Regions from separate parts of the Dryocola mayonis genome, predicted to be linked through region 1. Evidence: predicted binding sites of a transcription regulator. Region 1 holds the regulator's gene; each other region holds the start of a gene.

Region 1 (5,650 bases):
AGGGTTATGCGGGCTACCAGCGGTAATTGTTACGGGTTTCCCAGTCAACAACTTCCTTTTCCGCATCGTCTTTACTCGATCCATAACGTTCCTGGATCTTACCAACCAGCTGATCGCGTTTACCTTCAATGACCGTCATGTCATCGTCCGTCAGCTTGCCCCATTTTTCTTTTACATTACCTTTGAACTGTTTCCAGTTACCGCCGATTTCGTCTTTATTCATGATATTTTCCTTATCGTTCGGTGAAGAATCGTTAAAAGTTAATATCGTCCGGGTGAAGCCAGCGGCTGTCACTCACTATCTGCTGGACGTGATAATAATTGTAGTCAAGAATCCGGCGTCGGAGCGGCAATTAAGAACATTGAACCATTAAGACCGCGCCGGACACGCTGATTTGCAGCAGAATCTAGCGGCAAATCAGCATGCTGAGCGGGGATTAAAGGCGCGTCAACAGTTGTAACTAACTATGACTTTCCGCCTGGAACCATGTGTCGTGTCGCCAGTGGCGGCGCCAGATCCAGCCGAGGGCCAGCCCGCGCAGGGCAAGAAACACCGCTACCGCAAGCCACAGGCCGTGATTGCCAAGAGACGGCACGCTCAGCAGCGTCAGGCCGAAGCCCGCTGCGGCAACGACCATGCTGTTACGCATCTGGGCGCCGCGAGTGGCGCCGATAAACATGCCGTCAAGCAAATAGCACCACACGCCCACCACCGGCAGGACAATCTGCCAGCCTAAATAGCGGTCCGCCTGCTGCCGCAGCTCCGGCAGCGAGGTCAGCATGGCGACGATGTTTTCGCCAAACAGCGCATACGCCACCGCAAAGCCCAGCGCGACCAGCCCGGCCTGGCGGCAGGCCGCCCGCCAGACGTCCAGCAGCTGGCTGCCGTTACGGGCGCCGTAAGCCTGGCCCGAATGCGCCTCAACGGCATAGGCAAAGCCATCCAGCGCATAGGCGGTGAAGGTCAGCAGCGTCATTAAGACGGCGTTAACCGCCACCACTTCGCTGCCCAAACGAGCGCCGAAAATCGTCACCGAGGCAAAGCAGAGCTGCAGCAGCAGCGAACGCAGCATAATGTCTCTGTTTAACGCCAGCAGGCGGCGGATATTCCCGCGCCAGGCGTTTTTCAGCATGGCGAAGTCGATTCCCCGCATGACCAGAACTTTCTTCACCATCATTAAGCCGATGATAAAGGTAGCGTACTCCGCAATCGCCGTTGCCAGCGCGGCGCCCTGCACGTTCATATGCAGGCCCATAACCAGCCACAGATCGAGCAAAATATTCAGCACGTTGCCGACGATCAGCAGGATGACGGGGGCGCGCGCATACTGCACGCCAAGCAGCCAGCCGAGCAGCGCGAGGTTGGCCAGCGAGGCGGGCGCGCTCAGCCAGCGAATCTCAAGAAAACGCCTCGCCTGCGCAAGCACCTGCTCGTTTCCGCCAACGATATTTAGCGCAAGCGTAATCAGCGGGTAACGCAGCACGATAATGGCGATACCGGCAGCCAGCGCCATCAGTAACGGCTGTACCAGAGCACGGGCCAGCGCCGCGGGGTTATTCGCCCCAAAAGCCTGAGCCGTTAAGCCCGTCGTGCTCATGCGTAAAAACAGAAGCAGCATAAAGAGAAAGCTGGTGGCCGTTGCGCCAATCGCCACGCCGCCGAGATACACGGGGCTGTCCAGATGCCCAATAACCGCGGTATCCACCAGCCCGAGCAGGGGAACCGTAATATTGGAGAAGATCATGGGTAACGCGAGGCGCCAGAGCGCTTTATCCGTCGTCGAGAAGAAACGCATAGGGAAATCCGGGACGAGAAAAGAAAGAGGGATAATACGGTGATGCGCGGCAAACGCGCATCACAAAATGCGGGGACGCTAAGCTAAAGCGGTATTAAAGCCAGTCGCCGTTGCGGATAACGCCGACGGCCAGTCCTTCAATACTGAAATTCTGTTCGCGCAGATCGACGACGATAGGGTCGAACTCGCTGTTTTCCGGCAGCAGCTGCACGGTGTTGCCCTGCTGCTTCAGACGTTTTACGGTGACCTCGTCATCAATGCGCGCCACCACGACCTGGCCGTTACGCACGTCCTGGGTTTTATGCACCGCCAGCAGATCGCCATCCAGAATACCGATATCTTTCATGGACATGCCGCTGACGCGCAGCAGGAAGTCCGCGTTCGGTTTAAACAGCGACGGGTCAACCTGATAATGGCCTTCGATATGCTGCTGCGCCAGCAGCGGCTCGCCGGCGGCTACGCGGCCCACCAGCGGAATACCGGTTTCTTCTTCAACCAGAAGACGAATGCCGCGGGACGCGCCGGAAACAATCTCGATAACGCCTTTACGGGCCAGCGCCTTGAGATGCTCTTCCGCAGCGTTGGGAGAACGGAACCCCAGACGTTGAGCAATCTCGGCACGCGTCGGCGGCATGCCGGTCTGGCTGATGTGATCCCGAATAAGATCAAACACCTCTTGCTGTCTGGTAGTTAAAGCTTTCATTCCGCCCCCTGGGTGTTTATACAGTTATGCTGTGAGTATATACAGTCAAAGGTGAATTTGAAACCACAAATTGAGCAAAAAACCAGGGACTTATCATAATCCGGAATGGCTCTCGCAAATTAGCGCAAATGTGGCCACAGCAGCGTGCCCCAGGTGGCTACGGCAAGGATAATGGCGATCAGCACGGCGGCCGAGCCCATATCCTTCGCGCGGCCTGAAAGCTCGTGGTAATCCGTACCGACGCGGTCAACCAAAGCTTCGATGGCGCTGTTAAGAATTTCGACAATCATGACCAGCACCACGGAGCCGATAAGCAGAATGCGGGTGATGGCGTCAACGTCCAGCCCGCAGGCGACGGCGATGGCGATAACCGCGGCAACGCCTTCCTGGCGGAAGGCGGCTTCGTTAATCCAGGCGGCGCGCAGCCCTTTCCAGGAGTAACCGGCGGCTTTGATAATACGTGTAAATCCAGCGGTGTTATTCGCCATTTCGGGAAACCTTTTTAAAATAAAAGCGTCAATGCTTATCAGCACCCAGCAGCCTTCGCGTTTCTGCCAGCGATCGGGCAATCTGAAGGATGATGGGTAAAATCGCAACGCCACAGAAATCTTATGCAGTTTCTGATATTCTTGCGGCGAATTTGCATTATTAACCTGAGGCTTTACATCGTTTATGTCAGGCTGGCCAAGAATTTACTACAAATTACTTAATTTACCATTAGGCGTTCTGGTAAAGAGCAAGTCCATACCGGCAGATCCGCAGGCCGAGCTGGGCCTGGATACCACACGCCCTATTATGTACGTTCTGCCTTATAACTCTAAGGCGGACCTGTTGACGCTGCGCGCGCAATGCCTTGCACACGATCTGCCCGACCCGCTCGAACCGCTGGAGATAGACGGGGCGATTTTGCCGCGCTATGTCTTTATCCACAGCGGCCCGCGGGTCTTCACTTATTACACGCCGAAAGAAGAGTCGATCAAACTCTTCCACGACTACCTCGACCTGCACCGCAGCAATCCAAACCTGGATGTGCAGATGGTGCCGGTTTCGGTGATGTTTGGCCGCTCTCCGGGACGCGAAAAAGGCGACATCAACCCGCCGCTGCGTATGCTGAACGGCATACAGAAATTCTTCGCGGTTTCCTGGCTTGGCCGCGACAGCTTCGTGCGTTTTTCCGCGCCCGTCTCCTTGCGCAGAATGGCCACCGAACACGGCACCGACAAGCGCATCGCGCAGAAACTGGCCCGCGTGGCGCGTATGCACTTTGCCCGTCAGCGTTTAGCCACGATTGGCCCGCGTCTGCCGGTACGTCAGGATCTGTTTAACAAGCTTCTGGCCTCCAAGGCTATTGCCCGCGCCGTGGAAGACGAAGCGCGCAGCAAGAAAATCTCCCATGAAAAAGCCCAGCAGAACGCCGTTGCGCTAATGGAAGAGATTGCGGCGAACTTCTCTTACGAAGCTATTCGTCTGACGGATCGCGTGCTGGGGCTGACGTGGAACCGCCTGTATCAGGGCATCAACGTGCACAACGCCGAACGCGTGCGCCAGCTGGCTCACGACGGCCATGAAATCGTTTATGTGCCCTGCCACCGCAGCCATATGGACTACATGCTGCTGTCCTACGTGCTGTATCACCAGGGGCTGGTGCCGCCGCATATCGCCGCGGGCATTAACCTGAACTTCTGGCCGGCAGGCCCGATTTTCCGCCGCCTGGGCGCGTTCTTTATTCGCCGCACCTTTAAGGGCAGCAAGCTCTACTCTACCGTATTCCGCGAGTACCTCGGCGAGCTGTTCAGCCGCGGCTATTCCGTGGAGTATTTTGTCGAAGGCGGACGCTCGCGAACCGGCCGTTTGCTGGATCCAAAAACCGGCACGCTGTCGATGACTATCCAGGCGATGCTGCGCGGCGGCACGCGTCCGATTACGCTGGTGCCGATTTACATCGGCTACGAGCACGTAATGGAAGTGGGCACCTACGCCAAAGAGCTGCGCGGGGCGACTAAAGAGAAAGAAGGCTTTATGTCGATGCTGCGGGGCTTAAGCAAGCTGCGTAACCTTGGACAGGGCTATGTTAACTTCGGCGAACCTATGCCGCTGATGACCTTCCTTAACCAGCGCGTACCGGAATGGCGCGAGGCTATCGACCCCATCGAAGCCGTGCGTCCGGCGTGGCTTACGCCAACGGTGAATGAAATCGCCGCCGAGCTGATGGTGCGTATCAACAACGCAGGGGCGGCAAACGCCATGAACCTGTGCTGCACCGCGCTGCTGGCTTCGCGCCAGCGTTCTCTGACCCGCGAACAGCTGACGGAACAGCTCGACTGTTATCTCAACCTGTTGCGCAATGTGCCGTATTCGCCGGATGCCACCGCGCCGGAGCAGAACGCAGACGCGCTCATTGAGCACGCGCTGCAGATGAATAAGTTCGAAGTGGAAAAAGACACCATCGGCGACATCATCATCCTGCCGCGCGAGCAGGCCGTGCTGATGACCTACTACCGCAACAACATCATGCATATGCTGGTGCTGCCTTCGCTGCTGGCGGCGATCATTACCCAGCATCGCCATATCAACCGCGCCGAACTGCTGCGCCAGGTGGAAGTGCTTTATCCGATGCTGAAGGCGGAGCTGTTCCTGCGCTGGGGTAAAGAAGAGCTTGCCGCAGAAATCGACGCGCTGATTAACGAGATGGCGCGCCAGGGCCTGATGACGGTAAGCGGCGAAGAGGTGCAGATTAACCCAGCGCGTTCCCGCACCCTGCAGCTTTTGGCCGCGGGCGTGCGCGAGACGCTGCAGCGTTACGCCATCACCTTCTGGCTGCTGAGCGCCAATCCCTCCATCAATCGCGGCACGCTTGAACGCGAGAGCCGTACCGTGGCCCAGCGTTTGTCTATGCTGCACGGCATCAACGCGCCGGAGTTCTTCGACAAGGCGGTCTTCACCTCGCTGGTGCTGACGCTGCGCGATGAAGGCTATATCAGCGATACCGGTGACGCAGAGCCAACCGAGACGATGAGGGTCTACCAGATGCTGGCGGATCTGATTACCTCAGACGTGCGCCTGACCATTGAAAGCGCGACGACGCAGATAGCGGTGGAATCAGTGGAGTAAAAGAAAACAGGCGGGGAAACCCGCCTGTTTTTTTATGGCC
Region 2 (5,650 bases), 100 kb from region 1:
GCGAAGGGATACTCGCAGGAGAACAGGTATTAGCGGGAGCCACCGCCATTACCACGCCGATGTTAATACTCCAGGCAGAAGAGGAGCGGGTGGTGGATAACCGCGCGCACCAGCGATTCTGCGAGCTTCGTGCCGCGGCGGGCCATCCCTGTGAGGGGGAAACACCTTACGTCATAAAAGGCGCGTATCATGAGATCCTGTTTGAAAAGGACGATATGCGAGCCGAAGCGTTGCATGCCATCCTCGAGTTTTTCGACCGGCATCGTTAATTTTCTTCACCAGAGGTTTACTAATCCTATGTACCATGTCGTTGCGTCTGATTTAGATGGCACGTTGCTGTCCCCCGATCACCTGCTCTCGCCCTATGCCAAAGAAACGCTAAAACTGCTCACCGCTCAGGGCGTGCATTTCGTCTTCGCCACCGGCCGCCACCACATCGACGTTGCGCAGATCCGCGATAACCTCGAAATCAAAGCCTATATGATCACCTCAAACGGCGCGCGCGTGCACGACACCGACGGCAACCTGGTCTTCACTCACGATCTGGACCGCGATATCGCAGCCGATCTGTTCGGCGTGATGCATACCAGCACGGATATCGTTACCAACGTCTACCGCGGCGACGAATGGTTTATGAACCGCCATCGCCCGGAAGAGATGAAATACTTTAAAGAAGCGGTGTTTAACTATTCGCTGTACGAGCCAGGCCTGCTGGAAACGGACGGCGTGAGCAAGGTGTTCTTCACCTGCGATGAGCATGAAAAACTGCTGCCGCTGGAGCAGGCCATCAACGCCCGCTGGGGCGACCGCGTAAACGTCAGCTTTTCCACGCTCACCTGCCTGGAAGTGATGGCGGGCGGCGTTTCCAAAGGCCACGCGCTGGAGGCCGTATCCAAAGCTATGGGCTATAGCCTGAAAGACTGCATCTCCTTTGGCGACGGCATGAACGACGCTGAAATGCTCTCCATGGCGGGCAAAGGTTGCATCATGGGCAACGCCCACCAGCGCCTGAAGGACCTGTTGCCGGAGCTGGAAGTCATCGGCACCAACGCCGACAACGCCGTGCCGCACTACCTGCGTAAAATGTTCCTCGGCGCGCAGTAAATCCGCCAAACGAGTGGTGTATTTTTCACCACTCGTCAACCAAATACTTCCCCCTCTGCCCACAAGCTTCGCTACAATGGCGAATAAATTGCCTGTTGCAGAGTTCTCATCGTGCCGTTACTTATCATCACCACCATCCTGTGGGCCTTCTCTTTTAGCCTGATTGGCGAACACCTTGCCGGCCATGTCGACAGCTATTTCTCCGTGCTGATGCGCGTGGGGCTGGCGGCGCTGGTATTCCTGCCGTTCCTGCGGTTTAAAGGCTATAGCCTGAAAACGCTGCTGCTGTATATGCTGGTGGGCGCGCTACAGCTGGGCGTTATGTACCTGTTTAGCTTCCAGGCCTATCTTTACCTTACGGTGTCTGAATTCCTGCTGTTTACGGTGCTCACGCCGCTTTACATCACCTTTATCTATGATGTGCTCAGCCGCAGACCGCTGCGCTGGGGCTATGCGCTAAGCGCAGGGCTTGCGGTGGTGGGCGCGGCGATTATTCGCTACGACAAAGTAAGCGATCATTTCTGGACCGGCCTGCTGCTGGTGCAGGCGGCGAATATCTGCTTTGCGATCGGCATGGTGGGCTATAAACGCCTGATGGAAACGCGCCCGATGCCGCAGCACTGCGCCTTTTCCTGGTTTTATCTCGGGGCTTTTGCGGTGGCGACCATCGCCTGGTTTGCGCTGGGTAATCCGCAGAAGCTGCCGACCACCGGCCTGCAGTGGGGCATTCTGGTCTGGCTGGGCGTGGTGGCTTCCGGGCTTGGTTACTTTATGTGGAACTACGGCGCAACCCAGGTGGATGCCGGAACGCTTGGCATCATGAACAACGTGCATGTGCCCGCAGGGCTGCTGGTCAACCTCGCCATCTGGCAGGAACAGCCCCACTGGCCGAGCTTTATCATAGGTGGGACGGTGATAATGGCCTCGCTATGGGTGCATCGCCATTGGGTCGCTCCGCGTTCCGCACAAACGGAAGATGCTCGCAGGCGTGCAGGCGCGTCGAGCGAATAAACGCCTCTGTTACCGGCTGACGCTGCTCGCCGTCGCGCACGGCGGCGTACAGCCGGCTCCACAAACCTTCGCCCAGCGTTTTGGTGACCACCAGGCCCTGGCGTTCAAAACTCTCCACTACCCAATGCGGCAGCGCGGCAATTCCCATGCGCGCCGACACCATCTGAATCAGCAATAAGGTGTTATCGACGCTTTTCAGCGAAGGGCTGACGCCCGCCGGCTGCAGGAAATGCCGCCAGATATCCAGTCGGCTACGCTGCACCGGATAAATCAGCAGGGTTTCGCTGCTCAAATCTTCCGGCTCGATGCGCGCTTTACCGGCCAGCGGATGGTCGGTTGCCAGCACCAGACGCACCTCATAATCAAACATCGGCGAATAGTGCAGGCCGCTGCGCGGCAGAATATCGGAGGTTAAAACGATATCCAGCTCGCTTTGCTGCAGCGCGGGCTGCGGGTCGAAGGTGACGCCGGATTTGAAATCCATCTCCACCTGCGGCCACTGCTTATTGAAGCTTTCCAGCGCCGGCGTCAGCCACTGAATGCAGCTGTGGCATTCAATGGCGATGCGGAGCGTGGTCTGGTGCGGTTCGTTACACGCCTGAAGCGCCCGGCTTATCTGCGGCAGAACCTGCTCGGCAAGCTGCAGCAACACTTCACCCTGCGGCGTGAAGCGCAATGGCTGACTTTTACGAATAAACAGGCGGAACCCAAGCCGCTGCTCCAGATCGCTGAACTGATGGGAGAGGGCCGACTGGGTCTGATGTAACGCGGCGGCGGCGGCGGCCAGAGAGCCGCAGTTTCGTAACGCCTGGAGCGTCCGCAGGTGTTTTATCTCGATCATGAAAGTCCTTCACTTCGCCATGAACAAATTGCGCTTGAGGAATATACAGTACCTGCGGATTATGGATGTGTAAACATCTGGACGTCTAAATGCGTCAAATTTGAATAATGATGAGGAAAGAAAAATGACGATCAAAAATCACACCCTCGGTTTTCCTCGTGTCGGCCTGCGTCGCGAGCTGAAAAAAGCGCAGGAAAGCTACTGGGCGGGCAATATCGCTCAGGAAGAGCTGCTGGCCGTGGGCCGCGAACTGCGCGCTCGCCACTGGGAGCAGCAAAAACAGGCCGGCGTGGAGCTGCTGCCGGTCGGCGATTTCGCATGGTACGACCACGTTCTGACCACCAGCCTGCTGCTTGGCAACGTTCCGGCTCGTCATCAGAACGCGGACGGCGGCGTCGATATCGATACCTTATTCCGCATCGGTCGCGGCCGCGCGCCAACGGGCGAACCTGCCGCCGCCGCGGAAATGACCAAGTGGTTTAACACCAACTATCACTACATGGTGCCGGAATTCACCAAAGGCCAGCAGTTCAGGCTGACCTGGACCCAGCTGCTTGATGAAGTTGACGAAGCGCTGGCGCTGGGCCACAAAGTGAAGCCCGTGCTGCTTGGCCCGCTAACCTACTTATGGCTGGGCAAAGTGAAAGGCGAGCAGTTTGACCGCCTGAGCCTGCTCCAGGACATTCTGCCGGTGTATCAGCAGGTGCTGGCTGAACTGGCAAAACGCGACATTGAGTGGGTGCAGATTGACGAGCCGGCCCTGGTGCTGGAACTGCCGCAGGCGTGGCTGGACGCGTATAAGCCTGCCTATGACGCGCTGGCCGGCAATGTGAAGCTGCTGCTCACCACCTATTTCGAAGGCGTAACGCCAAACCTGAACACGATCACCGCGCTGCCGGTGCAGGGTCTGCACGTCGATTTCGTTCACGGCAAAGACGACGTCAACGCCATCCACCAGCAGCTGCCGGCCGGCTGGCTGCTCTCTGCCGGCGTGATCAACGGCCGTAACGTCTGGCGTGCCGACCTGACCGAAAAATACGCCCGGCTTAAAGAGCTGGTCGGTAAACGCGATCTGTGGGTGGCTTCCTCCTGCTCGCTGCTGCACAGCCCAATCGATCTGAGCGTGGAAACGCGTCTGGATGCGGAAGTGAAGAGCTGGTTTGCCTTCGCCCTGCAAAAATGTGCCGAGCTGGCGCTGCTGACCGAAGCGCTCAACAGCGGCAAAACGGACAAGCTGGCAGAATGGAGCGCCCCGATCCAGGCGCGCCGCCACTCAAGCCGCGTGCATAACGCCGCGGTGGAAAAACGTCTGGCCGCCATTACCGCGCAGGACAGCCAGCGTCGCAGCGACTATGCCGCGCGTGCACAGGCGCAGCGTCAGCGCTTTAATCTGCCCGCCTGGCCGACCACCACCATCGGCTCGTTCCCGCAAACGACTGAAATTCGCGGTCTGCGTCTGGATTTCAAAAAGGGAAATCTGGATGCCGGTAATTACCGCACCGGTATTGCCGAACACATCAAACAGGCGATCGTTGAGCAGGAGCGTTTAGGTCTGGACGTGCTGGTTCACGGCGAAGCCGAACGTAACGACATGGTGGAATACTTCGGGGAGAACCTGGACGGCTTCGTATTTACTCAAAACGGCTGGGTGCAAAGCTACGGTTCCCGCTGCGTGAAGCCGCCGGTAGTGATTGGCGATATCAGCCGTCCGAAGCCTATCACCGTGGAGTGGGCGAAATATGCGCAATCCCTGACCGACAAACCGGTAAAAGGCATGCTGACCGGGCCGGTGACAATTCTTTGCTGGTCGTTCCCGCGTGAAGACGTGAGCCGCGAAACCATCGCGAAGCAAATCGCCCTTGCGCTGCGTGACGAAGTGGCGGATCTGGAAGCGGCGGGCATCGGCATTATCCAGATTGACGAGCCGGCCCCTGCGCGAAGGCCTGCCGCTGCGCCAGTCCGACTGGCAGGCTTATCTGGAGTGGGGCGTCGAGGCCTTCCGCCTGAACGCAGCCGTAGTGCGCGACGACACGCAGATCCACACCCATATGTGTTACTGCGAGTTCAACGACATCATGGATTCCATTGCGGCGCTGGACGCGGATGTGATTACCATCGAAACCTCCCGTTCCGATATGGATCTGCTGGAGGCGTTCAAAGAGTTCGAATACCCGAATGAAATCGGACCGGGCGTGTACGACATTCACTCCCCGAACGTGCCGAGCGTGGAATGGATTGAGGCGTTACTGAAGAAAGCGGCGGAGTCCGTTCCGGCAGAGCGCCTGTGGGTGAACCCGGACTGCGGTCTGAAAACCCGCGGCTGGCCGGAAACCCGCGCCGCGCTGGCGAATATGGTTAAGGCTGCGCAGAATTTGCGTAGCGCCTAGTCGTCAAAACGGAGGCGAAAGCCTCCGTTTCTTTATCTTGCCGCGCTCGCCTGCACCTGTTATGCAGCAGGAAACAGAAAAACAGGTTAACGTCGTTTGTGATAAGGCAAAAGCGCAGCAAAATGCTTTAAGAACCCGGTATCAGCATGAGAAAAATATTCTTGCGGTAGTTAATGGATACGATTTTTAATGCAAAGCCGCCTGATGCGACGGGCAAAGACAAATTGCCCGTCGCATCAGGCGGCGTGCGAGATTAGCTCAGCTTGCTGTTATCAGGCCTTTTTCGCACCGTACTTTTCAAACCACT
Region 3 (5,650 bases), 1.2 Mb from region 1:
TTTTGGAAATCTCGCGGCGCTCTTTGGAAAGCTCGGCGTTTTTGATGATGTAGTCGTCAACGCGGTCTTCGTAGTCGGTCTTCATGCTGGCGATGATGCCCTGGATGGCTTCGATGCTCATGCCCGGCTTGATGTAGTCGCTCAGGTTATCGAGGAGCAGAACACGTTTTGAGTTGTCACGGATCTTTTTCTCTACGTCCTGAATTTCACGCTGCAGTTTGTTCTTGCGACGGAACAGACGCACAAACTCCAGAACGTCCTGAAAAGAAGGCTTGGTATTTTCCATTTTTACACCCCTGCTAAATTCATACTCGGATTCGTTAAGACAACTGCCCTAACCATAAAGGTAGCGGCTGCCGTTGACAATGATTTATCGGTTGCTGCCCCTATCTTAACCTCAAATACGGCTGAATCGAAACCAGCATCGTCAAAGCGGGCGCTCGCGCGCCTATTTACGCAGCGCGCGGCAGATAAGCTGCGACAGTAATTCCAGCTGACGGGCCAGCTCCAGGCTTAGCCACACATAGCCGTGGATCGGCGTTTCCTGCAGCGCGCTGCCCTGCCCTTCCTGCATCAGCTGCCGCAGCTCGCTGACAATTTCGCTGAGCTTTTCGGTATTGGCGGAAATGGGGGAAGGGTTGCCTTCCTGCAGGGCGAGCGCGATGGCACTCAGGGTTTTTTGCGTCATCTGCTGCGTGTCGCGCAGCGTGCGGGCGTTAATCATTAAAAAGTGGCTGGCCCTGGAGGTCCAGTAGGCGTTAATTTGCAGCTCGAGCGTGCAAACCATATTGCGGCTCACTTTCTGAATCGCTTCAAAAATCGCTTTCTGAATGCGCGTTTCTTTGCTGCAAGGGCCAATCAATGCGCGCATTTTTACAACGTCATTAAGGATGGTTTGCAGCGGTTTTTCTAAGCGCGGACGCTCAAGCAGGTTGGGAGAGAAGCCCGCGTTATAGATGCGCCCGAAGGCGGTCACGAAGTTCGCCATCTGGATACGCCAGTGGATAAAGGCCCGCTGCGGGTAGATGCTGGTAAACAGCATCGCCAGCAGCGAGCCGAAAATGACGTCGCCGCTTCGCCACAGGGCGATCTCCATATCCCCCGCCGGCGCACCTACGACGACCGAAAGCGTGATGCCGATAAGCAAGGCCTGGTAAGGACGTTTGCCGAGCGCCAGAAAGCCGCATAAAAACATGGCGATGGCGCACCACAGCAGCATTAACGGCAGGGAATAAAGCTCCAGCTTAAGCGCGATAAGCCCGAGCGCCGCGCCCAGAATGGTGCCGCCGATGCGCTCAAAGGCCCTCGGCACCACGTTTCCCCAAAAAGAGATGGGCCCCATCACCACCACCAGGGTAATCAGTGGCCAGGTGCCTTCAGGCACCTTGAGCATGCGTACGAGAATAAACGTAAGAATAAACGCCAGCGCGATGCGAATCCCGTGTACCGTGCGGTAGTGGCGGTAAACACGAATTTCAAACGGGCTAAGTGATTTGTCGGGGCGCACACCCTTCTCCTGAAAACAAAAGTGCGATTGTAGCAGACTAAACGCAAACACCCGAAAAACGAGCTTCCGGGCGTTTGGCGTAGATCAAGACGGATAAGGATAATGTTATTGCAATTTTCAGGATGGTTATTAGCGCTTGCTGGCAACCGGAACGTACATATCAAGCTCCCAGACGCCGCTTTGCGAACCGTCGTTAAGATAGTGCTCAAAGCAGGGCTTGCCGGTTAGCTGATAGCGTTCATCAGCCAGCAGGAGGGCGAAGAACTGCTGCCAGGGTTTGGCGAAATCATTGTCCGCAACGCGCGCTCGCGCAACGGCATACTCACCCGCCTCGATGCGCGTGGTGATCACCCCTTCGCTGTTTTCCGGCACAACAAAATCCTCCGCCACGCGCACAACCGTATCGCAGCGCAGCTTTTCAGCAGGCACTTCTTCAGGGTTGTCGTAGTAAATCGCCAGCCACTCGGCGCCGTTAACGCCGTGTGATTTTACCCATAGGGCGAGCTGCTCAAACCCCTGATGGACCGTTTTTTCCCACGGGCCAACCATGTGGAAACCCGCAACCGTACGTTCCGGCGCCTGTTGTATGGTGAATTCCATGCATCCTCCTGTCTGGGCCTGTACTGTTTTTATATACAGATAAATAACAAAGTGTGACGGCTCCCGCGAGGAGAGCGCGTTTGTTCTGCGAGCAGGATCGCTTTTAGTGTAGGCAAAAAAAACGGGAGAGGATCGCTCCTCTCCCGTCATTCCTTCTCAGGGGAAATCAGAGTTTGCGGTGCAGGTAGTCGCTAAAGCGCGACCACATCCCGCCTTTCTTCACTTCGCTAAGCGAAACCAGCGGCCAGTGGGCGATAAGCTTGTCGCGGTCAAAAAGTTCGATTTCGCCCACGCGCTGGCTGGCGGCTAAAGGCGCCTGCATGTCCTGGCGATCAAGAACATATTTCGCTTTGATATTAGGGACTTCAGATTTCGGCAAAGCCATATATACATCCTGGTTAGTGCCTACGTCAAAGGTATCCGTATCGCCATACCAGATATGCTCCGAGCCGATTTTCTTGCCTTTATGCAGGATCTGCACGGTGTCGAAGTTGTCCTGGCCCCAGTGCAGCAGCTTGCGCGCCTGCTCTTCGCGCCCTTTCGGGCTGTCCGCCCCCATCACCACCGCGATCAGGCGGCGCTGCCCGACCACGCTTGAAGCAATCAGGTTGAACCCTGCCCCGGAGGTGTGGCCCGTTTTCAGCCCGTCGACGTTAAGGTTTTTATCCCACAGCAGGCCGTTGCGGTTTTGCTGCGTGATTCCGTTCCACGTCAGGCTGCGCTCGCTGTACATATGATAAAACTCAGGCTCACCGTGAATTATCGCCCGCGAAAGCACGGCTAAATCATAGGCGGAGCTGTGCTGGCCGGGCGCGTCAAGGCCGTGGACGGTTTCGAAATGGGTATCGCGCAGGCCAAGCTGCGACACGTATTTATTCATCATCGCGACGAACTGCGGTTCGCCGCCGGCCACATAGTCGGCAAGCGCCACGCAGGCGTCGTTACCGGAATCGATAATCAGGCCGCGGCTCAGATCGCGCACCGTCAGCCTGTCGCCGGGCTTTAAGAACATCAGCGACGAGCCGTTAAACACGGGGTTTCCCTGCGCCCAGGCGTCTTTTCCTACGGTGACGATATCCTCAGGGCTGATACGCTTGCTGTCGATGGCGCGGTCGACAACATAGCCGGTCATCAGCTTGGTCAGGCTCGCCGGATTGCGCTGTACGTGTTCATTTTGCGCGGTCAGGATCTGACCCGTGCTGTAATCCATCAGCACCCATGAGCCGGCCTGAATTTGCGGCGGCAGCGGCGCGTTTACGAAATTCTCGTCGGCAAAAGCACTATGGGCGGAAAGCGACAGGAGTGAAAAAGCAACAAACCGACGGATCTTCAACGATATATCCTCAACAACATTATTTTCAGCCGCTCGTTGTACTGGATTTAACATTTTTTTTCGCGCCAAAATTGCAAGAGGATATGACGCTCGCCCGTTTGCAATATTATCCAGCCGTTTTTGCACGGCTATTCTTCCGCCCGGCCTGCGTATTATCTGATAGTACTCGTTGCCGGCCAGCATTTTATTGCCAGCGCCGCTGTTCATTTATATCGTGCCTTTTCGCGTGAATTTTATTCTGAAGGTACCAGCATGGTGCAAAGTAAATACTGGACGCCGGAACTTGAGGGCCTGCGGGGTTTCGCCTCGCTTTGGGTGCTGTTGGGACATATTTGCCTGCTGACCCAGTGCCGTATTCCGCTGCTTTACGACCCGGGCCTCGGCGTCGATCTCTTTATCCTGCTGTCCGGTTATTTGATGGCGAAAAATTATCAGGACCGGCAGGAAAAGGAGCCGTGGAATAGCGTTAATACGTGGCGCACGTTCTGGCTAAGGCGCTTTTTCAGAATTGCCCCTCTTTATTATTTACTGCTTATCTTCGCGCTTGTTTTCGGCGGCTGGTTTGGGGAAATGCGCAGTATTATCGCCGGCGCATGGCCCACCACCGCGACCCTCACCAGCCGCTATGCCGACCACTCATTGATGAATATCGCAAGCCATGCGACGTTCGTTTTTGGCTTTATTCCGGACTATTCATACCGTACGGTGCTGCCCGACTGGAGCATCGGGCTGGAAATGCAGTATTACCTGCTGTTCCCGTTCATCATGCTGATTATCATGCGTTTTGGCTTCTCAATTTCGGCGGCCATGCTGATGCTGTTTTGCCTTGCGGCCCGCTGGCTGCTGCCGGACTACTTCGAAGCCTTCCCGATGCCGTCGATGATCCTGATTAAGCTGCCCTTTTTTATCGCCGGCATGCTGATATCCCAGGCCGTTCGCCAGCGCAAGACAGGCTATCTGGCCCTGGCCCTGCTCGCCCCCGTCGTCGCCTGGCAAATGCGCCTTGCGGAAAACCACCTGCGCCTGATCGTTGAATGCCTGCTGATCGTCAGCATGGCCGGCCTGCTCTGGAGGCCGGAAAAAAGCACGCGTTTGAGCCGCCTGGCGCACTACCCGCGCTACCTGCTGACGCGCCCGATCAGCCTGTTTTTCGGCGATATCTCCTACTCGGTCTACCTGCTGCATTTAACGATCGTCATTCCGGTCATCGGGCTGCTGATTCATACCACGGCCTTCAGCCATTTGCCTGCGCTGGTGCGCTTTCTGGTCGCGGCAGCAATATGCCTGCCGCTAACCTGGCTTATCGCGCTGGTCCTCTACCACAGGATTGAAAAGCCGGGAATTGCGTTAGGAAAACGCATCCTCAATCGCGAGGCCGCACGGCCGCAAAGGCTGACGCCCTAGCGGCGGGTTTTCTTCTGATGCCCTGCCAAATGAGTTACCATTAAGCCAGACCTTCATCAGCTTAATGGTAACTTTCGTGTCTGATACCGCATCGCACCCTACGTTCCTCTTCCATGATTATGAAACCTTCGGTAAGAGCCCGTCGCTGGACCGGCCCGCGCAGTTTGCCGCCATCCGCACCGACGACCAGTTCAAGGTTATCGGCGAGCCCGAGGTGTTTTACTGCAGGCCCGCGGATGATTATTTGCCCCAGCCGGAAGCGGTGATGATCACCGGCATTACGCCTCAGCAGGCGCTGGCGCGCGGCGAGAACGAAGCCGCATTTGCGAAACGCATTCACGATATTTTCACCGTGCCGAAAACCTGCGTGGTGGGCTACAACAACGTGCGCTTTGATGATGAAGTCACGCGCAATATTTTCTATCGCAACTTTTACGATCCTTACGCCTGGAGCTGGCAGAACGACAATTCCCGCTGGGACCTGCTGGACGTGATGCGCGCCTGCTACGCGCTGCGCCCGGAAGGCATCGTCTGGCCGGAAAACGAAGACGGTCTGCCGAGCTTCCGCCTTGAGCATCTCACCAAAGCCAACGGCATTGAGCACGCCAACGCGCACGACGCCATGTCGGACGTTTACGCCACCATCGCCATGGCGCAGCTGGTGAAAACCCGTCAGCCGCGGCTGTTTGACTATCTCTACAGCCACCGTTCTAAGCAAAAGCTTACGACGCTCATCGATATCCCGCAGATGAAACCGCTGGTGCACGTCTCCGGCATGTTCGGCGCCTGGCGCGGCAACACCAGCT
Region 4 (5,650 bases), 1.7 Mb from region 1:
CCGGCGGCGTAAGGGAAATAAGATGCTGCTTCATCGCCTCGTAGAAGCCCAGCATTTCCGCCTCGCCTTCGCCCTTGATACGCAGCGCGATAAGCACGCCGCCAAGCTCAAGCTCCGGCACCTCGCCGTTTAGCATATGGGTATACAACCCGCGCGCGGTATCAAAGTCCAGATCTCTGGCGTGGTTCTTGCCACGGCCTATTTCTTTAATGATTTTGCGATAGTCCATTTCAGCTCCCCTGATATTTTTTACTCGCGCGTTTGCGCCGCGCGGCCTTTTTGGGCGTTGCTTCAACTATTTTAGCCGCCGGCGCGGGCGGCTGGGTAATTGGAAACACCGGTAAAGCGCCGAGCAAACGCTGGCCATAGGTTTTGGTCAGCAGGCGGCGGTCGTAAATCACCACTTCACCATAGCAACCGTGGCTGCGAATTAAACGCCCAACCTGCTGGATAAGATTAAAAGAGGCGGCGGGCAGGCTTTGCACCTCAAACGGATAGCGCCTGAGGCTCTTGAGCCATTCGCCTTCCGTAACCACCACCGGGCTGTCTACCGGCGGGAAAGCAATTTTATGGATATGCACCTGGCTTAGCAGGTCGCCTTTTAAATCCAGCCCCTCGGCAAAGGACTGCAGCCCAACCAGCACGCTGGTTTCCCCTTGTTCCACCCGCCTGCGGTGCAGTTCCACAAGGCGATAGCGCGGCTGGTCGCCCTGCACCAGCAGGGTAAGACGCAGATCGGTGACGTGGGTCAAAAACAGCTGCATGGCGCGGTTGCTGGCAAACAGCACCAGCATGCCCTTATGCTCGCCTTTTGCCAGCTCGGCGCGGAAAAAGGCCGCCATTTCCGCAATATGCCGCGGCTCGTTTTCCATCGTCGGCTCAACCGTGAGCTGCGGTATAACCAGCCTGCCCTGCTCGACATGATTAAACGGCGAGTCCAGCGCAATAAAACGGTCCCCCGCTTTTTCGCGCAGGCCGCTCATCTCCTGCAGGCGATCGAATTTGTTCAGCGAGCGCAGCGTGGCCGAGGTAATAATCACGTGCGGCACGTTACGCCAGACTAATTTTTCCAGCTGATCGCTTACGCGGATCCCCACGCAGTGGAAGAACAGGTGCGGCTGCCCCTCCCGATTTTCCCGCGTCACCCATTTGGAAACCGGCGCGCCTGACGCCTGATGCATGGCGGAAAGACGCCAGAGTTTGCTTTGGGATTCAAAATAGCCCAGCGCGCGGTTCATCTGCAGCAGGGCCCTGTGCACCCGCACCACGTCGTGGCTGCCGGTTTTTTCACTCAGATCGCCCTGCAGCGCTTCGGCGAGGCTGCGCAGGCCTTCCATAAGCTTCGCCAGCCGCTGGCAGATAGCCATGACCTCATCGGGCAGCACGCCCATTTCGAAACGGTGCTCGCTCTCAAACTCGCCCGGCATCCACAGCTTTACGATGCCGCAAAACGAGGTGAGCAGCTCGTGTATTTCATCGCAATGGTTGGTCAGACGTTCCGGCACGGTGAGCGGCGGCGGGCTTTTCGGGCGGAACTGCGCCATGCAGGTTTCCACCAGCTTGCAGAATAGATCAAGCTGCAGGCGGCTGTAGCCGGGGGTGATCTCAGCGCTCATCTCCAGCGCGTCGCGGGCGACGTCCGGCAGATGGTGGCCCTCATCGAGCACCAGCAGCAGGTTTTTAGCCTCCGGCAAAACGGCCTCGCTCTCCATCGCCGCCATCACCAGCGCGTGGTTGGCCACCACCACTTCCGCTTCGTCGATTTCGCGCCTGGCGACGAAGAACGGGCATTCGCGATACCAGTGGCAGTTGCGGCCAAGGCAGCTGGCCTTATCGGTGCTCATCCTGCGCCAGAGATCGTCGTCAATGGCCTGCGAGTTATGATCGCGTATCCCGTCCCATTTATAGCTATCGAGCTCGGTTTTCAGCTTTGCGCAGCGCTGCTGTTCATCTTTGCTGGCGGGAGCCATTTCGTCGTCCAGGAAGGCGAGCAAATCCCCCTGCGCCAGGCTGTCCGTGGCTAACGCCGCCAGGTTACGCGGGCAGACGTAGCGCCCGCGCCCGAAGGCGGCGGTAAATTTCAGATCGGGGATGATTTTGCGCAGCAGCGGCAGGTCTTTACTGAAGATCTGGTCCTGCAGCGCAACGTTTGCGGTGCTGACCACCAGCGTTTTTTCTTCCCCGCGCGCAATGGCGATGCCGGGAATCAGGTAAGAGAGCGTTTTGCCCACGCCCGTCGGCGCCTCGATCGCCAGATGGCGCCCCTCTTCTCCCGCCAGCGTTTTCGCCACTTCGGCAATCATCTGCCGCTGCGGCGGGCGCGGAATAAAGTCCGGGATCTGCTGCTGTAGCGCCTTATACCAGGCGGCGATTTGCGCTTTTTGCGCCGGGGACAAAGCCATGAGCACCACTTCTACTGTATAAACAGCCACTATTGTCCCACTTTTCATCCGCGGACGGCATTATTTTTTGTTTTTAAGTCATCCACCCGGCCTTGACCAATGACAAAGCGGCGGCGCGCGGCCTCTCCCTATAATCACCCGTCTCTCTTCCCACTGGTACAAAACTATGGCTTATCAACTCGCCCTCGACTGGCAAGAATTTCTGGAAAAATACTGGCAAAAGAAGCCGGTTGTCTTAAAGCAGGCGTTCCCGGGTTTTGTCGATCCTATTACGCCGGATGAACTGGCAGGCCTGGCCATGGAGCCCGAAGTGGACAGCCGCCTGGTCAGCCATAGCGCAGACGGGCAGTGGCACGCCAGCAACGGGCCCTTTGCGGATTTCGATAACCTGGGCGAAAAGGGCTGGTCGCTGCTGGCGCAGGCCGTCAACCACTGGCATGAGCCGTCTGCCGAATTAGTACGCCCTTTCCGCGTGCTGCCGGACTGGCGTCTGGACGATCTGATGATCTCCTTCTCCGTGCCGGGCGGCGGCGTTGGGCCGCATATCGACCAGTACGATGTGTTTATTATCCAGGGCATGGGCAGCCGCCGCTGGCGCGTGGGCGATAAGCTGCCGATGCGTCAGTTCTGCCCGCATCCGGCGCTGTTGCACGTCGATCCCTTTACGCCGATCATCGATGAAGATCTTGCGCCGGGCGACATTTTGTATATCCCGCCGGGCTTCCCTCACGACGGCTTTACCCATGAAACCGCCCTTAACTACTCCGTTGGTTTCCGCGGGCCAAACGGCCGCGACTTAATCAGCAGCTTCGCCGACTACGCGCTGGAAAACGATCTGGGCAACGAGCATTACAGCGACCCTGATTTAACCCTGCGCGATCATCCGGGCAAAGTGGAAGACTACGAGCTTGACCGCCTGCGCGGCATGATGATGGAGATGATTAACCAGCCGGAGGATTTCAGGCAGTGGTTCGGACGCTTCGCCACGACGCCGCGACACGAGCTGGATATCGCCCCTGCCGAGCCGCCCTATGAGCCGGCGGAAATTCGCGATGCCCTGATGCAGGGCGATAGCCTGACCCGCCTGAACGGCCTGCGCGTACTGAACGTTGGCGACAGCTTCTTCGTCAACAGCGAGCCGCTCGCCGCGGCGAACCTGAACGCCGCCGACGCGCTTTGCCGGTATACGACAATCGGCCGGCAGGAGCTGGGTTCGGCGCTGCAGGACGAAGTCTTTATGGCAGAGCTGACCGGCCTGGTAAACCAGGGTTACTGGTATTTCGAAGGCTGATCCGGCCGCTTTTCGGGCGGGGCGCGGCGGCGCCCTGCCCTGTCCGAAAAATCCCCCCTGCAGAATTGTTCAAAAAAAATCAGCAAAACTTCCCACAGTCAGGCGCACTGTCTACAGTTATACGGGGACTTTAAGACTGGCTTTGGGGACATCATGGCGCTTTATTCCATCGGCGAAGTGGCTGCGCTCTGCGATATTAATCCCGTGACGCTGCGTGCCTGGCAAAGGCGCTACGGACTCCTTAAACCACAACGTACCGACGGCGGGCATCGCCTGTTTGACGATGCCGATATCGATCGTATCCGCGAGATAAAACGCTGGATTGAAAATGGCGTCCAGGTCAGCAAGGTCAAAGCGCTGCTCAGCGGCGAAGAGAAGGATCTGGATACGGGCTGGCGCGAGCGGCAGGAAATATTGCTGCGCCATCTGCAGGGCGGCAATCCCAACCGGCTACGCGCCTGGGTGGCCGATATGGGGCGCGATTATCCCGCCGAAACGCTTGTCATGCAGCTCTACATCCCGCTGCGTCGCCGCCTGCAATGCCAGCAGATTACGCTCAATACGCTGCTCGGGCTGCTCGATGGTGTTCTGATTAGCTATATTGCGCAGTGCCTCGCCTCGGCGCGCAAACACAGCGGCAAAGATGCGCTGCTGATAGGCTGGAACACGCCGGACACCACGCGTTTGTGGATGGCGGCCTGGATGGCGGTTCAACAAGGCTGGCGCGTCGATATTCTGGCCCACTCGCTCACCTGCGTGCGTCCCGAACTCTTCCCGCAGCAAACGATTCTGGTGTGGTGCGGCGAAACGCCGACCGATCAGCAGCTTAATCAGCTGGAGCAGTGGCGCTGCGCCGGGCTGCCCATTTTTCCGCTCAACGGCGACGGCCGCGAAGCCTCCCGCGGCGCATAAGGCATTTAAAGGTTCATTAACAAGCCTGCTTCGTCTTATAATCGCCCCCGTAACATTGGGAGCGAAACATGAAATTATCTAAAATTGCCGTCGTCGGCGGCATGCTGGTGATGGCCATCGGCGGAATCAGCGGCCTGATGCTGGTAGGCTATATCGTTATCCTTCATGGCGCGTGATATAGCGTAACAGGCGTTCAAACAGGCGGTCGGTGACTATCGCCGCCAGCGCCACCAGGATGGCCCCCTGAATCACATAGGCGGTATTAAAGCCGCTCAGGCCGATGATTATCGGCGAGCCGAGCGTGCTGGCGCCTACCGTTGAGGCGATGGTCGCCGTGCCGATATTAATAATCACCGAAGTTCTCACCCCCGCCAGGATCACCGGGGCCGCCAGCGGCAGCTCAACTTTGCGCAGCGCCTGCCAGCGGCTCATTCCCGCCCCTAAGGCAATTTCACGCGTGGCTTGCGGCACCGCGCCGATGCCGGCAAGGGTGCCCTGCAAAATGGGCAGCAGGCCGTAAAGCACCAGCGCGATAATCGCGGGCTGCTGCCCGAAGCCCATAACCGGCACGGCAATCGCCAGCACGGCAACGGGCGGAAAGGTCTGGCCTGCGGCGGTGATGGTTTCCACCAGCGAGCGAAACTCCAGCCCCGCCGGACGCGTTACGGCGATGCCCAGCCCCACGCCGATAACTATCGCCACGAGGCTTGAAACCGCCACCAGCGTCAGGTGGGCCAGCGCCAGAGACGTAAAGCTGTCCTGCTGATATATCGGCCTTGCAAGCTCCGGGAACAGCCAGCTAAACAGCGGGCCGCTATAGGGCATCAAAAAAAGCAGCGCGATAAACAGCGCCAGCAGCCACAGCAGCGGATCAAAGACCAGACGCATGCTCACCCCGCACCAGATCGCTGAAATGCAGCACGCCGCACGGCGCGCCCTGTTCATCAACCACCGGTAGCTGCTGGCACTGCCGGTCAACAAACAGCGACAGCGCCTCGCGCAGGCTAAGATCGGCCTTAATAGGTTCGCCTTCGATACGTTCGTC

Evidence for each region. The regulator LexA, encoded in region 1, represses DNA repair genes until DNA is damaged. The targets are predictions, from matches to a motif close to TNCTGTATGTACATACAGNA.
Region 2: a site for LexA is predicted at 2,988-3,007, ahead of metR (HTH-type transcriptional regulator MetR). Genes of this name have one in related genera too.
Region 3: a site for LexA is predicted at 2,129-2,148, ahead of sbmC (DNA gyrase inhibitor SbmC). Genes of this name have one in related genera too.
Region 4: a site for LexA is predicted at 2,415-2,434, ahead of dinG (ATP-dependent DNA helicase DinG). Genes of this name have one in related genera too.

What each region holds. Positions count from the first base shown of each region.
Region 1 is NZ_CP150452.1:3,927,255-3,932,904, forward strand. Features, by position in the region: gene WLO32_RS19005 (CsbD family protein) at 14-223, opposite strand; gene dinF (MATE family efflux transporter DinF) at 462-1,796, opposite strand; gene lexA (transcriptional repressor LexA) at 1,891-2,499, opposite strand; gene WLO32_RS19020 (diacylglycerol kinase) at 2,619-2,987, opposite strand; gene plsB (glycerol-3-phosphate 1-O-acyltransferase PlsB) at 3,172-5,610, shown strand.
Region 2 is NZ_CP150452.1:4,031,264-4,036,913, reverse strand. Features, by position in the region: gene pldB (lysophospholipase L2) at 1-269, shown strand, start outside; gene yigL (sugar/pyridoxal phosphate phosphatase YigL) at 298-1,104, shown strand; gene WLO32_RS19490 (carboxylate/amino acid/amine transporter) at 1,216-2,115, shown strand; gene metR (HTH-type transcriptional regulator MetR) at 2,003-2,956, opposite strand; partial or broken gene metE (5-methyltetrahydropteroyltriglutamate--homocysteine S-methyltransferase) at 3,081-5,343, shown strand; gene WLO32_RS19475 (dienelactone hydrolase family protein) at 5,616-5,650, opposite strand, start outside.
Region 3 is NZ_CP150452.1:2,730,520-2,736,169, forward strand. Features, by position in the region: gene WLO32_RS13260 (DUF496 family protein) at 1-286, opposite strand, end outside; gene WLO32_RS13265 (FUSC family protein) at 449-1,507, opposite strand; gene sbmC (DNA gyrase inhibitor SbmC) at 1,637-2,107, opposite strand; gene dacD (serine-type D-Ala-D-Ala carboxypeptidase DacD) at 2,274-3,440, opposite strand; gene WLO32_RS13280 (acyltransferase family protein) at 3,693-4,844, shown strand; partial or broken gene sbcB (exodeoxyribonuclease I) at 4,909-5,650, shown strand, end outside.
Region 4 is NZ_CP150452.1:1,377,045-1,382,694, reverse strand. Features, by position in the region: partial or broken gene ybiB (DNA-binding protein YbiB) at 1-229, opposite strand, end outside; gene dinG (ATP-dependent DNA helicase DinG) at 231-2,402, opposite strand; gene WLO32_RS06645 (JmjC domain-containing protein) at 2,569-3,693, shown strand; gene WLO32_RS06640 (MerR family transcriptional regulator) at 3,847-4,605, shown strand; gene WLO32_RS06635 (ABC transporter permease) at 4,762-5,493, opposite strand; gene WLO32_RS06630 (ABC transporter ATP-binding protein) at 5,477-5,650, opposite strand, start outside.